DNA from 3 places in the Acetobacterium sp. KB-1 genome. Region 1 is predicted to be linked to each of the others. Evidence: a T-box and tRNA genes for the amino acid it is inferred to sense, from the RefSeq annotation. Region 1 holds a T-box; the other regions hold tRNA genes.

Region 1 (4,697 bases):
GTGAAAGAGGATGTTAGTGTTTCATAATACCCCTGACCGACCAGGATGTTTTTAAGGGCGTCTTCAAATTTTTGAACTGGTGTTTTACCCCCTACCATGGTTTCGCCTCCCATAATGGTACCGGGGATCATATCGTAGCCAAAAATCCGGACCACTTCTTCAGCCAGATCTTCTTTAAGTTCAATATCCATCCGATAACTAGGAACCTCAACTGCCAGAATATGATCGTCGATTGATTCGACCTTAAAGAATAAACGGGCCAGTATTTTTGAAATTTCATCCTTTGAGAGCGAAATACCGACAAAGGCATTGAACCAATTAACATCCAGGATGACTTTTTTTAAGGATACAACACTCGGATAAACATCAATCAGCCCTTCAATGACTTCACAAGCGCCGATTTCTAAGAGTAAATGAGTTGCTCGCAGGGCGGCAATACCTGCTAATTCAGGATCAACGCCTTTTTCAAAACGTGACGATGCCTCGGTTCTAAGACCCAGTTGCTTGGCTGTTAAACGCACACTGCTTTTGTTAAAGTTGGCAGACTCCAGAACAATAAGGCTGGTTTTTTCAGTTATTTCTGAATTTTCTCCGCCCATTACACCGGCAATCGCCACCGGTTCCTTACCGTTTGTGATCATCAACATGGTTTTATCAATGGCCCGCTCTTGATCATCAAGAGTAATCATTTTTTTATCAGTCGTAGTTTTAATCACAATTTCCTTGGACTGGAGACTATGATAATCAAAGGCATGAAGTGGTTGGCCCAGTTCGAGCATTACGTAATTGGTGACGTCAACAATATTGTTAATTGGACGAACTCCGCTGTTTAGAAGCTTAATCTGCATCCACAGCGGTGATGCTTCAATTTTTTTTACCTTTAGCATCTTGGCTACATAACGAGGACAAGCCAGATCTTCAATCTTTACCGACAAATAATTAGCAATTTGATTTGAGCTTTCGATAGCAGAGTAAGTAGTAAAACCGGCCATCGGCAGATCCAGGGTTGCTGACGCCTCCCGGGCGATGCCGATGATGGACTGGCAGTCCGAGCGGTTAGCCGTCAATTCGACATCAATGATCACATCATCCAGCCACAGCAGTTCCCTGGCGTCCATTCCCAGGGGGGTATTTTCTGGGAGAATTAGAATCCCTTCCATGATTTCTTTGGAAAATAAATCGGTGTTCATACCGAGTTCTTCAATGGAGCAAAACATCCCGTGTGAAAGCAGTCCTCGAAAATCATTGGTACCGATTTTGGTGCCATTGGCAATCACAGCGCCATCAACAGCAATCGGAACGATCGCGCCTTCAAAGACGTTTTTAGCGGCCGTAATAATCACCCGTTCGTCAGTTCCCATATCCACCGTACAGACAATTAGCTTATCGGCATTGGGATGAGGTTCAATTTTGGTGATTTTTCCAGTAAAAATATTAATTACATTTTCAGCAACAACCGTTAATGTTTCGACTTTTGTACCCGACATGGTCAGAGCCTCGCCAAAATCATAAGGGGGTATTTTTATATCAACAAATTCTTTTAACCAATTCAGTGAAACGAGCATGTTATAGTTCCTCCTATTTAAATTGCGCTAAAAAACGCAAGTCATTTTCAAATAATAAACGCAGATCGTTAATGCCATATTTGATCATCGTTATTCGATCCAGTCCCATCCCAAAGGCAAAGCCACTGTACTGCTCGGGATCAATGCCACAGAACCGCAAAACGTTGGGGTGAACCATGCCGCAGCCAAGAATCTCAATCCAACCGGTGTTGCTACAAACCTTGCAGCCGACACCACCGCATTTAAAGCAGGTGACATCCATCTCCGCGCTTGGTTCGGTGAAATAAAACTGGTGGGGCCGGAATTTTGTCTTGGTCTGTTCGCCAAAGAGTTTTTTAGCAAATAAATCCAGGGTTCCTTTGAGATCGCTCATGGTAATCCCTTTGTCGATGACCAAACCTTCCATTTGATGGAAAACTGGCGAATGGGTGGCATCTATTTCGTCGCTACGATAAACTCGGCCTGGTGAGATAACCCGCAACGGTGGCTTCTGCTGCTGCATAACCCGTACCTGTACTGGTGAGGTCTGGGTTCGCAGGACAATCTCGTCCTCATAATAAAAAGTATCCTGCAAGTCTCTAGCGGAGTGATCCTGAGGAACATTGAGGTAGTCAAAATTATATTTAGCCCATTCAATTTCCGGACCTTCGGCAATGGAAAATCCCATCCCCAGAAAGATTTCCTTGAGTTCATTAACGGTTGTGGTAAGCGGGTGAAGATTTCCGACTTGATGCTTTTTTCCCGGCAGGGACACATCGATGCTTTCTTCTTTGATCTGAGCTTCGATTTCCTTTTGTTCAAGCGACTGCTTCTGGGCTGAAATATTATTCTCAATTTCTTCCCGTATTTCATTGGCCAATTTTCCAATTATTGGACGCTCTTCGTTGGAAAGCTTACCCATTCCCTTAAGGGCGATGGTCAGTGCCCCTTTTTTGCCCAAGTACTTTATTCTCACATTATCCAACGTTTTTAATTCTTCAACAGCATTAAGATCAGCCAAACAGCGATCTCTTAGTTGTTTGAGTTCTAACTCCATTTTATTCTCCCTTTTTTATCTTATTAAGTGTTCTTTTTTAATCATTTAACTAAAAAAATCGTCCTTCTAAAAAGGACGAAATTATTCCGCGGTACCACCTTAAATTAATACTCTATGTATTCACTCAAAATTTTAACGCAATTAACGTTAGAAGCTAAAGGTCATCAAAAGATGACGTTCACGTCTAAAACTCCAGAGGGAACTTCAATAAATTTAAACACAAAATCTCTCAGCCTGGGATTTATTCTCTGTAAAATTCAATATTTATTTACTCGCTCTATCATTGTTGATAATTTATTTAGTTTTTGTTTAATGCTGTTCTGAAAATAATCTATTTAAAATCTCTGATCAGGTCATACATGATGATCCCTGCTGCGGTTGCAACATTAAGCGACTCGGCCTGTCCCCAAATAGGAATTTTAAGTAAAACGTCACAGCACTCACTCATCTTATCCGACATCCCCCTGGACTCATTTCCCATAATAATAGCAAACGATTCGGTAAGGGGTTCGCGCTCCCATATGGAACTACCAGTTAAAGAGGTACCAATGATGGTGACTAGCTGCTCTTTTAAGTGTTTTACATAAACTGGCAACGATTCAACTTGATAAATCGGCAGGTGAAAGATTGAACCCATGGAACCCCGAAGTACTTTCTCGTTATAAATATCTGCTGTTTTATTCGATGTTACAACACAGTCAAAGCCAGCCGCATCAGCAGTTCTGATAATGCTACCAACATTGTAGGGATCCTGAACATCTTCTAATAAAATAGATCGTTTAAAGATGCCTGGCTGGACACTCATTTTTGGTAACGTACAGATTATCCCTTCCGGTTTTTGCAAGTTGGAAACGGATGTTAGAATTGAAGCCGCAACAATTGCGATGGGCACACCATTATCGACCAGCTCTATCATACTTTCGTTGAACAAGGCATCATTTGTTTTTAGCCATTCACTTGTCATAAATACTTGTTTAAATTGCAATCTTTTTTTGACGGCTTCTTGAAACAATTTGGTTCCCTCAATTACAAAGGCCCCTTCCGCATCTCTAAAAGATTTACTGCTGAGTTTCCGTAAATATTTAATTTGCTCATTATTTTTTGAAGTGATTTCTAAAAACATTGCTAATGATCTTTTCGGGATAGTTTATTGATCTCATTAATGGATCGATTTTCACCCATAACAATCAGTTTGTCGCCAGGATGAATAAGATCACTTGCCAAGGGCGAAGCATTTAATACATCGAGAGTACGAATGGCAATCACATTTAATCCGTGTTTTTCTCTCAAGTTCAGTTGCTCCAATGTTTTTCCTTCCCAGACATGGAGCGACTCCACTTCAACAATGGAATGATTAGTATCCAGCTCTAAAATGTCGATAAAATCGCCAGAAAAAAGATTGTGCGCAACCCGTTCACCCATATCACGTTCAGGGGAAAATACTTTTTTAACCCCTAATTTAAGCAGTACTTTTTCATGCTGAGCATTATTTGCTTTCCCATAAATCTCGCTGATCCCCAACTCCTGAGCATTGACAATGCCCATGATGCTGCTGTTAATATCAGAAGTGATGGATACAACAACAGCATCTACATTTTTCAAACCAATCGACTTCAGCGCATTGATATCGGTCACGTCGGCCTGTACCGCATAGGTTACCAAATTCGCGATGTTTTGAATCTTTTCTTCGTCTTTATCAACAACAACAACATTACAGCCCAACTCACTAAGAGTGATGGCAAGTGCTTCACCAAAACGCCCTAAACCAAGGACTGCAAACTGCTTTTCTTTCAATTAATACTCCTCCTCTAGCCAATCATAATATTGCCTTCAGGCAATTTAAAATTACCCACGTTTTCCCGGGCTCGTTTTTCACTTCGTGATATAGCATAGGCTACCGTCAGAGGACCTAGCCGACCAACAAACATGGTAATACTGATGGCTATTTTCCCAGCAATAGATAAATGTGGGGTCAATCCCGTCGTTAACCCAACCATACCAAATGCAGAAAGCACTTCAAAAACGATTGTTTCAAAAGAAGCTTCGGGTTCAGTACATAATAACACAAAAATCATCAGGATGACAATAGCGAAAGC
Region 2 (4,697 bases), 1.1 Mb from region 1:
TAAATTACCTCATAGGCACGGGTTTGAGCATCAACTACTCCGGCTCCAACCAATACTAAAAAAGTACAAACAACAACTGCAGAACCCCGCAGTTTAAATCGTCTTTTTGTGTCACTGTTTAATGTTTGGCAATGATTGACATGCTCAATCTCTATGAATTCATCCTGTTCAACTTCTTGGGTTGACCAATTGAATCGGTATTTTTTTAATCTTTCGCGAACTTTTTCAAAGATATTCTGAGTTTTATCCATGCCGCTCCTCCATGTTACAATTTATTTACAAATATGATACCATATGGTTTTATAATTTACAAGTCATTTGCGTTTTTAATCCAACTCGCATCTACATATCGTATTTAATTCATAAATTAGGAAGAAAAATACAGATACTAAAATCTGCTTCAACTAATCGCCGTCATTCCAACCCAAAACTTTAATCAGTCGTAATTCCGAATAGCCATAGGCACTGGCCGGATAGTTTATGCGATCCGTGGTGTTTGAATTAATGAGATAATCTGCCATGTTGCCGTCATCGTCGTTTATTACATCGCTAATAATAACCGAATGAAGCCAGTCACCGTTATGTCCATATTGTAAGACGTCACCCATCGAACCGGAAAAAACATTCTCATCCACCAGTGCTGCCAGTCCATACCCTTCATTTTCACTGGCATAGGTGTAAAACTCCGCTACCCCCGTCCAGGCCGGACTTCGCCCCCAGTCTGAGCCATCCTCATCATCCACTTCTTCACCATACCACTTCCATTGGGTATTATTATAGCCATCACTATCCATGGGGATGCCGCCGGCAAAAAGCGCTTGGGAGATGTAGTTATTGCAATTGCCACCATAATTGTCATAAACGCCATAGTCCTCGTTACGCAAGACTTCAATGGGATCAACCCAGGTCATGGCATAATCCACTGCTGCCTCAGCATCATAGCTGTGATCGGTGGAGTTGGTCCAACTATCGCCGTTTTCCATATTAAAGTCGTCTTTTTCCCGGGATAATTCTTCAATAACAGCCAGGGCTTCACCGAGAAGTTGATCTGCCACATCCTGAGGATTTTCATCGCTGTCTGCGATGGCTTCTTCCAACATCAAAAAACTGTCTTCTTCTTTGTAATGCTCTGAGATCGCGTAACCATCTTTAGTTTCGCTCAGATAAAAGGTATGGGCAATCCCGGAACTATAGGAATCAACATTGGAAATAAAAGCGAAATTGATATGGTGATCTTCTACTAAAACCACTTCAATCTCACCATATCCTTCACTGATACTGGTGACGGTCAGCCCACATTGATAATCCGTCATCTTAAGATCATTACTCTGGCTTTGTCTTAATTGAATCAGATAATCCATAGACGCTTGATTGATCCAGGCGTTTTCGCTAAACGAATCCACAAACATCGCGGTGATATCTTCTGATTCCAGATTGGCCAGGGCCTTAAAATAAGTTTTAAAATAGTCGCGAATCGGCTCAAGCATAGCATCATCGAGTGTTTCATCACTATCACGAATTATTATATCGCCGCCTACTTTTTTAGCATCACTATTCTTGTTTTTCGCTTCAAAGATGCTTTCTGTGCTGGTGGTGATCGAGTATGAATTTGCCATGACACCCACGCAAACAACGCCCATTGCCATGAGGGACATCAGCACCAGGCCAATCATCGTCCGTCTCCGTTTGCGCTTTATGGATTTCTTTGATCTTTTCATTACTCTTTTCATTTTTTCGCACCTCTTCACCATTTGTAACAATTATATATCTACAATGTGTTTTTTATGTGAACGGATAATGAAAATTAACCTTCTCACGGGTTAGATTTTTCTCAAACATTCCCCTCTTTCTACTCATTTGTGTTAGCGATTGTTGTTTGTCAGATTGCAAGTTTGCCGCCGAGTTCCTTTTAATTTCCCGGCGCTAGTCGCCAGGGACAGTAAAAAAAGCTGCGAGTAAGAGTTACTCGCAGCTTTTTTTTATTTGTCTAAGTCAGCTTTTGTCGTTTTTTGTCCGTAAGATTTATTAAAGATGCTAATCATTTTTGTCATTTCTTCTTCACTGAGAATCACCGGCGTTCCGATTGATCGGGCCTTGACATAAACTTCCGCACAGTGTTCAATCTCTTCGGCAATATTAAAGGCATTTAGAATATCTTTACCACCAGCCAGTAGACCATGATTAGCCATCAATACTGCATAACGATCGACCATGGCCTTAAAGGTAAGTTGCGCCAATTCCATAGTACCAAAGGTCGCATAGTCGGCACAGCGTACATCCAACCCCGCTAACGCAATCAGGTAGCTTGAGGCAGGCAAGCCCTCTTCAAGCGTGGCCAGTACTGTTGAATAAACGGAGTGCGTATGAACAACTGCATCGATGTCATCACGTTTCACATAGAAAATGCGGTGCAGCTCATGCTCGCTTGATGGTTTTCTTTTTCCGTCCACATGCTTTCCATCGATATCGATAACCACAACATCCTCCGGCTCTGTTTCAAAGTAATCAATGCCACTAGGACTGATTGCCATCAGCCTTTGTTCCCGATTATAAATGCTGATATTGCCACCGGTTCCCTTCGTTAACCCTGCTTCAATCAGCTTTTGACAATAACGCACCACATCTTCTCGTTCTTTTTGTAAGATCATTTTATCCTCCTGAATTTTAATAACAATACTTAAGTCTACGATCGATACTCGTATAATAGCCGCTCTCCATTTAAAAAACGTTTCACATCCGACTGTTTCTGAGGTTATTTCAGGATACAAAAGTATTTTTATATTACTGATGTCATTTCTATACTTTATAATATTTCTTCGTTTTTCTCAATAGCGATTAAGGTTTATTTATGTTTACCTATTTCTAACCAAAAAAAAACAGCTTTCGCTGTTATTCTTTAAGTGGTGGTGCCCAGAGGCGGAATCGAACCACCGACACGGGGATTTTCAGTCCCCTGCTCTACCGACTGAGCTATCTGGGCAAAAAAATATGGTGGGCCTTCAGGGGCTCGAACCCCGGACCTACCGGTTATGAGCCGGTTGCTCTAACCAACTGAGCTAAAGGCCCCCAAGTAATTTAAAAAAAATGGTCGAGGTGAGAGGATTCGAACCTCCGGCCCCATGGTCCCAAACCATGTGCGCTACCAAACTGCGCTACACCTCGATACAATACTTGACTATTATAGATGTTTATCAATCTGTTGTCAATCTTTATTTTATCTTTGTTCTTTCAGATAAAGCTTATCTTTGACGACTTGCTTATTATAGCACGATCAAATACATGAATGCAAGTCTTTTTTTCACAAAAGAATCAGATTTCTGATCCTTTTGTGAAAAAAGCTTTAGCTTTACTATTTTTCTAATACGGTCGCTTTAGCCATCCTTTTTTCTTTTTGGTGACGATTGAGAAGCCTTTCAATCTGATCAACGATCCAGCTAAAAATCCGCAATAAGGGATAGATATCAAGGATCGTAATTCCCAAAACAATCAACATCGCTGGCAGGAAATCCTGAATCGGCACCAGGAAAAAGAAGTCTTCCAAAAACAAGACACAGCATAGGAATGAAACGGTCATCGTAAAAAATAACGCCCACCGCTTATTATCCAGAGGTTGACTGACCCGAAAAAGAATAACCAGACCAATTAAACCAGTGGAAATCACTGCCAGCGTCGAAATCTGCTGGTGATCCAATGCCAGATAGGAACCAACAATCATAATTAACACAACATTAAACACCACCGTCAAAGCACCCGGCAACGATTTTTTTAAAACCTTTTCTAAAAAATTTCCGGTGATCCGGTTTTTATTCGGCTCCAAAGCCAGAAAAACAGAAGGCGCACCAATAGTCAACGCACTGATTAAGGTCAGTTGAATCGGCACAAAGGGATAGGCCTCATTGGCAATGATCACAATAACGGCCAGCATCAGGGAAAACATCGTCTTCACTAAAAACAGCGATGCCGCACGGGTAATGTTGTTAATGACCCGACGCCCTTCCATCAAAACCCGGGTAAAGCTAGCAAAGTTGGAATCCAACAAGACCAGTTGGGATACTTGGCGCACCGCATCACTCCCTTCGGCCATAGCAATGCTGCAATCCGCTTCTCGTAAGGCCAAAACATCATTGACCCCATCCCCGGTCATCGCTACGGTATGGCCCTGATTTTTAAGGGCTTCAATCAAAAGTCGTTTTTGTCCTGGGCTTACCCGGCCAAAAACCGAATAGATCTGGGCAGCCTTGTGAACATCTTCATCTTCTGTGAGCGTCGACGCATCGACAAAATTATCCCAATCCAGCAGTCCCGCCCGATGTGCCACCTGAGATACGGTGATCGGGTTATCGCCAGAGATTACCTTGATATCAACGCCCTGGTTTCTAAAAAACTCCAACGTTTTCTTGGCTTCATGACGAATTTTATCCCCCATCGGCAGCAGAGCGATGGTTTTGATATTTTCTGGCAGGCTGCCATCTTCTTTAAAGGGTTCTTTAGCATACCCCAGCATTAAAACCCGGTTACCTTCGCTGGCATAGTGCTCAACCTTTTCCTTAATTTCATCGTAACGCTCTTTTAAAACAAACTCCGGCGCGCCGATCACAAAAGTACCCTGTTCCGCAAAAAAAGCGCCGCTCCACTTCCGTTCCGACGAAAATGGAATGACCCGCTCGCAAAGCCATTTTGGGGCCTCCCCTTGACAG
Region 3 (4,697 bases), 830 kb from region 1:
CTGAGCTACAAGCCCATGCGTTTGTTTTAAAAATTGGTGGAGATGAGGAGACTTGAACTCCTGACCCCCTGCTTGCAAGGCAGGTGCTCTCCCAACTGAGCTACACCCCCCCAACATTAAAACGTATTAAGTTTATGCTGATTGCTTSTGTCTTGTATAACCAAATGGTCATACAAAAGAAAATAGTACCATGACTTCCTGTATTCCCTAGAAAGGAGGTGATCCAGCCGCACCTTCCGATACGGCTACCTTGTTACGACTTCACCCCAATTACTGACCCCACCTTCGGCAGCTGGTTCCTTACGGTTACCTCACTGACTTCGGGTGTTGCCAACTCTCGTGGTGTGACGGGCGGTGTGTACAAGACCCGGGAACGCATTCACCGCAGCATTCTGATCTGCGATTACTAGCAACTCCAACTTCATGCAGGCGAGTTGCAGCCTGCAATCCGAACTGAGATCTGTTTTAAGGGATTAGCTTCACCTCGCGGTTTCGCAGCCCTCTGTTCAGACCATTGTAGCACGTGTGTAGCCCAGGTCATAAGGGGCATGATGATTTGACGTCGTCCCCACCTTCCTCCGTGTTATCCACGGCAGTCTGCTTAGAGTGCCCAACTAAATGATGGCAACTAACCACAGGGGTTGCGCTCGTTGCGGGACTTAACCCAACATCTCACGACACGAGCTGACGACAACCATGCACCACCTGTCTCTCTGTYCCCGAAGGRAAAGYCYRATCTCTYRGRTKGTCAGAGGATGTCAAGACCTGGTAAGGTTCTTCGCGTTGCTTCGAATTAAACCACATGCTCCGCTGCTTGTGCGGGTCCCCGTCAATTCCTTTGAGTTTCAACCTTGCGGTCGTACTCCCCAGGCGGAGTGCTTATTGCGTTAGCTGCGGCACTGAGTCTCCCCAACACCTAGCACTCATCGTTTACGGCGTGGACTACCAGGGTATCTAATCCTGTTTGCTCCCCACGCTTTCGCACCTCAGCGTCAGTATTTGTCCAGCAAGCCGCCTTCGCCACCGGTGTTCCTCCTAATATCTACGCATTTCACCGCTACACTAGGAATTCCACTTGCCTCTCCAATACTCAAGTCTTTCAGTTTCAAATGCATGTCACCGGTTGAGCCGGTACCTTTCACATCTGACTTAAAAAACCGCCTGCGTGCCCTTTACGCCCAGTAAATCCGGACAACGCTTGTCCCCTACGTATTACCGCGGCTGCTGGCACGTAGTTAGCCGGGACTTTCTTCTTGGGTACCGTCTTTTTTTCTTCCCCAATAACAGAGCTTTACGATCCGAAAACCTTCTTCACTCACGCGGTATTGCTGCGTCAGGGTTTCCCCCATTGCGCAATATTCCCCACTGCTGCCTCCCGTAGGAGTCTGGACCGTGTCTCAGTTCCAGTGTGACCGTTCGCCCTCTCAGACCGGTTACCCATCGTCGCCTTGGTGAGCTGTTATCTCACCAACTAGCTAATGGGACGCGGGTCCATCCTATGGCACCGGAGCGTTTAATACATCTGCCATGCGACAAATATATCTTATAAGGCATTACTCCCAGTTTCCCGAGGCTATTCCTTTCCATAGGGTAGGTTACCCACGCGTTACTCACCCGTTCGCCACTTTCTAAAAGATCCGTGCAAGCACTTCTCTTTTGTCTCGTTCGACTTGCATGTGTTAAGCATACCGCCAGCGTTCGTCCTGAGCCAGGATCAAACTCTCAATAAAAGTTTGTATTTAAAGCCGTTAGGCTTTAAATGCTGTCTCATGAATAACTGTGTTTTATACTCTACCGAGTGCACTTTATCCTCTGCCGAGTTAATGTTTTAAAGAGTACATCTCTCTGTTTCTATTTTAGCCGCCTTCATCCTTGCGGATGTTTTGGCTGTTTTACAGGTTTTATGGTACTATTCTCTTTTCTATGACCGCTGCATCTCAGGTGATTTTTAATCATTCCCCACCGAAGAAGCTTTTGTATTATATCGTCGTTTTCCTGTGTTGTCAAGCTGTTTTACAAAGTTTTTTTTGATTTTGCTTTTTTTATTTTGGAGGCGCCACCCAGACTTGAACTGGGGGTGAGGGTGTTGCAGACCCATGCCTTACCACTTGGCTATGGCGCCCTATTAAGTTGGAGCGGAAGACGAGATTTGAACTCGCGACCCTCGCCTTGGCAAGGCGATGCTCTACCACTGAGCCACTTCCGCTGATGGTGGTGCCCAAAGGCGGAATTGAACCACCGACACGAGGATTTTCAGTCCTCTGCTCTACCGACTGAGCTATTTGGGCATGTAAAGAATTAATAAAACAACCATGTTAAACGTTTAAAGTCCGTTACATGACTTTACTACGCCGTGGTTAATTACCCAATAATTGGATGACCATTAACCTTGGGGTAGCTATGAATTGCTATTCATTTTTGGTTCTCTGCTTAAAAATTTATGGCGACCTGGAAGAGACTCGAACTCTCGACCTCCAGCGTGACAGGCTGGCATTCTAACCAACTGAACTACCAGGCCGCTTGTAAAAAAAATGGTGGTCGCAACAGGGCTCGAACCTGTGACCCCCTGCTTGTAAGGCAGGTGCTCTCCCAGCTGAGCTATGCGACCATCAGTTGAGATACAAGTGTTATTATACGGCTGTAAAAACTAATTGTCAACTATTTTATTATATTTTTAGCTTTTATTTTTTTTCGGCAATAACCTGAATTCGTTCACCTTCATTACTGCCTTGCAGGAAGGTTCCGAAATCATAATACTTCATATTTTTAAAACCAATCGTTGTCAAACACCGATGGATATCTTCAATGGTATAGAAATATTGAATCTGGGTCTCCTCATGACGATTATAAGTGTCATTCTTGTTCTTCTCAAAAAATGTTAGATTGAAGTGCATCGCATTTTCGGCAAAATGCGGTTCATTTTCCCAAACACAAAAGATATCATCTAAATCATAGATATAGGTATTATCCATAATGGTCTTTTTATATTTAGTGACGGTGTTAACATCAAACAACAAAAGTCCTTCACTTTCCAAACATTCATAACTACTCAGGAAAAAGCGCTGCAGGGCTTCTAGATCAGGCAGATAGTTGACACTGTCACAACAGGAAATCACGGCATCAAAAGTTTGATTAATTTGAAAATTACTCATATCGCCTAAATAAAACTGAATATTTTTGAGTCCCATCCGATCCGCTTTTTCATCTGCCACCGTTAGCATCGCTTCGGATAAATCCACCGCCGTCATTTTTAACCCCATTTGGGCCAGATTGCAGGTAATATTCCCCGTTCCGCATCCAAACTCCAAAACAGTTTTAATTTCACGCTTGCTATTAAAAAATAAACGCTGTACATAGTCAGACCATTTAGAATAATCTATTTCTTTCATCAATTCATCATAAACCTGTGCAAATTCTTCGTACATATTAACTCTCCTGTTTTAATAATTTTTTGAATAGTTTATCAATTTAAGTGATGCTTCCATTCCCTTTAACAAAACCGTCTCATCAAAATTGAAATCTGAAGTATGCAGGTTTTTATTATAACCTTTTTTTTCATTACCGGTTCCCAACCCGATGTACAATCCCGGAACTGCGCTCTGAAAATAAGAAAAATCCTCCGACAACATAACTTTTCGAAAAGGAACCCTGTTTTCCCTCGGGACCAGTTCTTTATAAATCTCATATAATCGTTCATTATTAATAACTGGCGGATACATTTCGATGAATTCCAGCTCAATATTACAGCCATGGGTTAATTCAACCCCTTTTACGACTTCCTCAATCCGACGATGTAGTTTCTCGTGACTTTTATTGCTAAATGAACGGATGGTTCCCCCAAGCTTGACCTCATCGGCCACAACGTTCACGCGCGTTCCACCATTTAGCAACCCAATTGAGATAACCACACTCTCCATCGGATTGGTATTTCGACTGACAATACTCTGGAGACAGGTGATCAATGAAGCACTTGCGACGATCGCGTCCATTGACCGCTGCGGCTGCGCAGCATGTCCGCTGATGCCACGAACCGTTATAAAGAATTCACTGTTCTGCGCCATCATCGGCCCCGCCTTTGTTGCCAGCATACCTTCTTCAATAAAAGGAAACAGATGATAACCAAAGATCGCTTTAACCGGATATTTTTCAAAGATTCCGGCCTCGATCATCGGTTTCGCTCCGCCTGGCCCTTCTTCACCCGGCTGAAAAATTAACAGCACACTTCTTTTTCGTTGATCGGGAAAATCGGCCAGATATTTTGCCAATAGCAAATTCATCGTCATATGTCCGTCATGCCCGCAGGCATGCATCCATCCAGGATGACAGGAAACATAGTCGTGATCGGCTTCTTCCCGAATGCAAAGGGCATCCATATCAGCTCGAAAGGCAATGGCATCATCGTCACATTGTCCTTTTATATAGAGAATCAGACCGGTCTCACACACTTTTTCCGGCTGATAGCCCAGGTCCACTAGATAATTGATAAGATAAGCCTGGGTTTTTGCTAAATCAAACCCCTCTTCCGGTATTTGATGGAGTTCACGCCGCAGTCGGATCGCTTCTTCATCGTAATTTTTTACTCGCTCACTATCTTGCATTTTATTCCTTCTTTTTCATTCTTTTTTTAATCCCATCCAAACTCTAATCTATCATACCTGATAAGTTAGAAACACACAATAATTAACGTCTTTCCAGGG

What was found. A T-box is a leader RNA that pairs with one kind of tRNA and senses whether it is charged. The one in region 1 lies ahead of pheS (phenylalanine--tRNA ligase subunit alpha), so its partner is inferred to be a tRNA-Phe.
Region 2: it has a tRNA-Phe gene. The T-box ahead of pheS (phenylalanine--tRNA ligase subunit alpha) is inferred to sense a tRNA for this amino acid. The anticodon was not compared.
Region 3: it has a tRNA-Phe gene. The T-box ahead of pheS (phenylalanine--tRNA ligase subunit alpha) is inferred to sense a tRNA for this amino acid. The anticodon was not compared.

What each region holds. Positions count from the first base shown of each region.
Region 1 covers NZ_CP030040.1:570,051-574,747, reverse strand. The annotation lists gene pheT (phenylalanine--tRNA ligase subunit beta) at 1-1,565, opposite strand, end outside; gene pheS (phenylalanine--tRNA ligase subunit alpha) at 1,579-2,601, opposite strand; T-box leader at 2,670-2,894, opposite strand; gene DOZ58_RS02685 (RNA methyltransferase) at 2,933-3,724, opposite strand; gene DOZ58_RS02680 (TrkA family potassium uptake protein) at 3,727-4,395, opposite strand; gene DOZ58_RS02675 (TrkH family potassium uptake protein) at 4,410-4,697, opposite strand, start outside.
Region 2 covers NZ_CP030040.1:1,657,024-1,661,720, forward strand. The annotation lists gene DOZ58_RS18890 (M23 family metallopeptidase) at 1-251, opposite strand, end outside; gene DOZ58_RS18530 (amidase domain-containing protein) at 405-1,730, opposite strand; gene DOZ58_RS07620 (L-fuculose-phosphate aldolase) at 1,980-2,648, opposite strand; tRNA gene DOZ58_RS07625 (tRNA-Phe) at 2,905-2,980, opposite strand; tRNA gene DOZ58_RS07630 (tRNA-Ile) at 2,990-3,066, opposite strand; tRNA gene DOZ58_RS07635 (tRNA-Pro) at 3,086-3,162, opposite strand; gene DOZ58_RS07640 (cation-translocating P-type ATPase) at 3,350-4,697, opposite strand, start outside.
Region 3 covers NZ_CP030040.1:1,400,989-1,405,685, forward strand. The annotation lists tRNA gene DOZ58_RS06455 (tRNA-Ile) at 1-15, opposite strand, end outside; tRNA gene DOZ58_RS06460 (tRNA-Ala) at 35-110, opposite strand; rRNA gene DOZ58_RS06465 (16S ribosomal RNA) at 212-1,730, opposite strand; tRNA gene DOZ58_RS06470 (tRNA-Cys) at 2,049-2,122, opposite strand; tRNA gene DOZ58_RS06475 (tRNA-Gly) at 2,132-2,206, opposite strand; tRNA gene DOZ58_RS06480 (tRNA-Phe) at 2,213-2,288, opposite strand; tRNA gene DOZ58_RS06485 (tRNA-Asp) at 2,442-2,518, opposite strand; tRNA gene DOZ58_RS06490 (tRNA-Val) at 2,533-2,608, opposite strand; gene DOZ58_RS06495 (class I SAM-dependent methyltransferase) at 2,682-3,425, opposite strand; gene DOZ58_RS06500 (M20 family metallopeptidase) at 3,441-4,598, opposite strand; gene DOZ58_RS06505 (FAD:protein FMN transferase) at 4,681-4,697, opposite strand, start outside.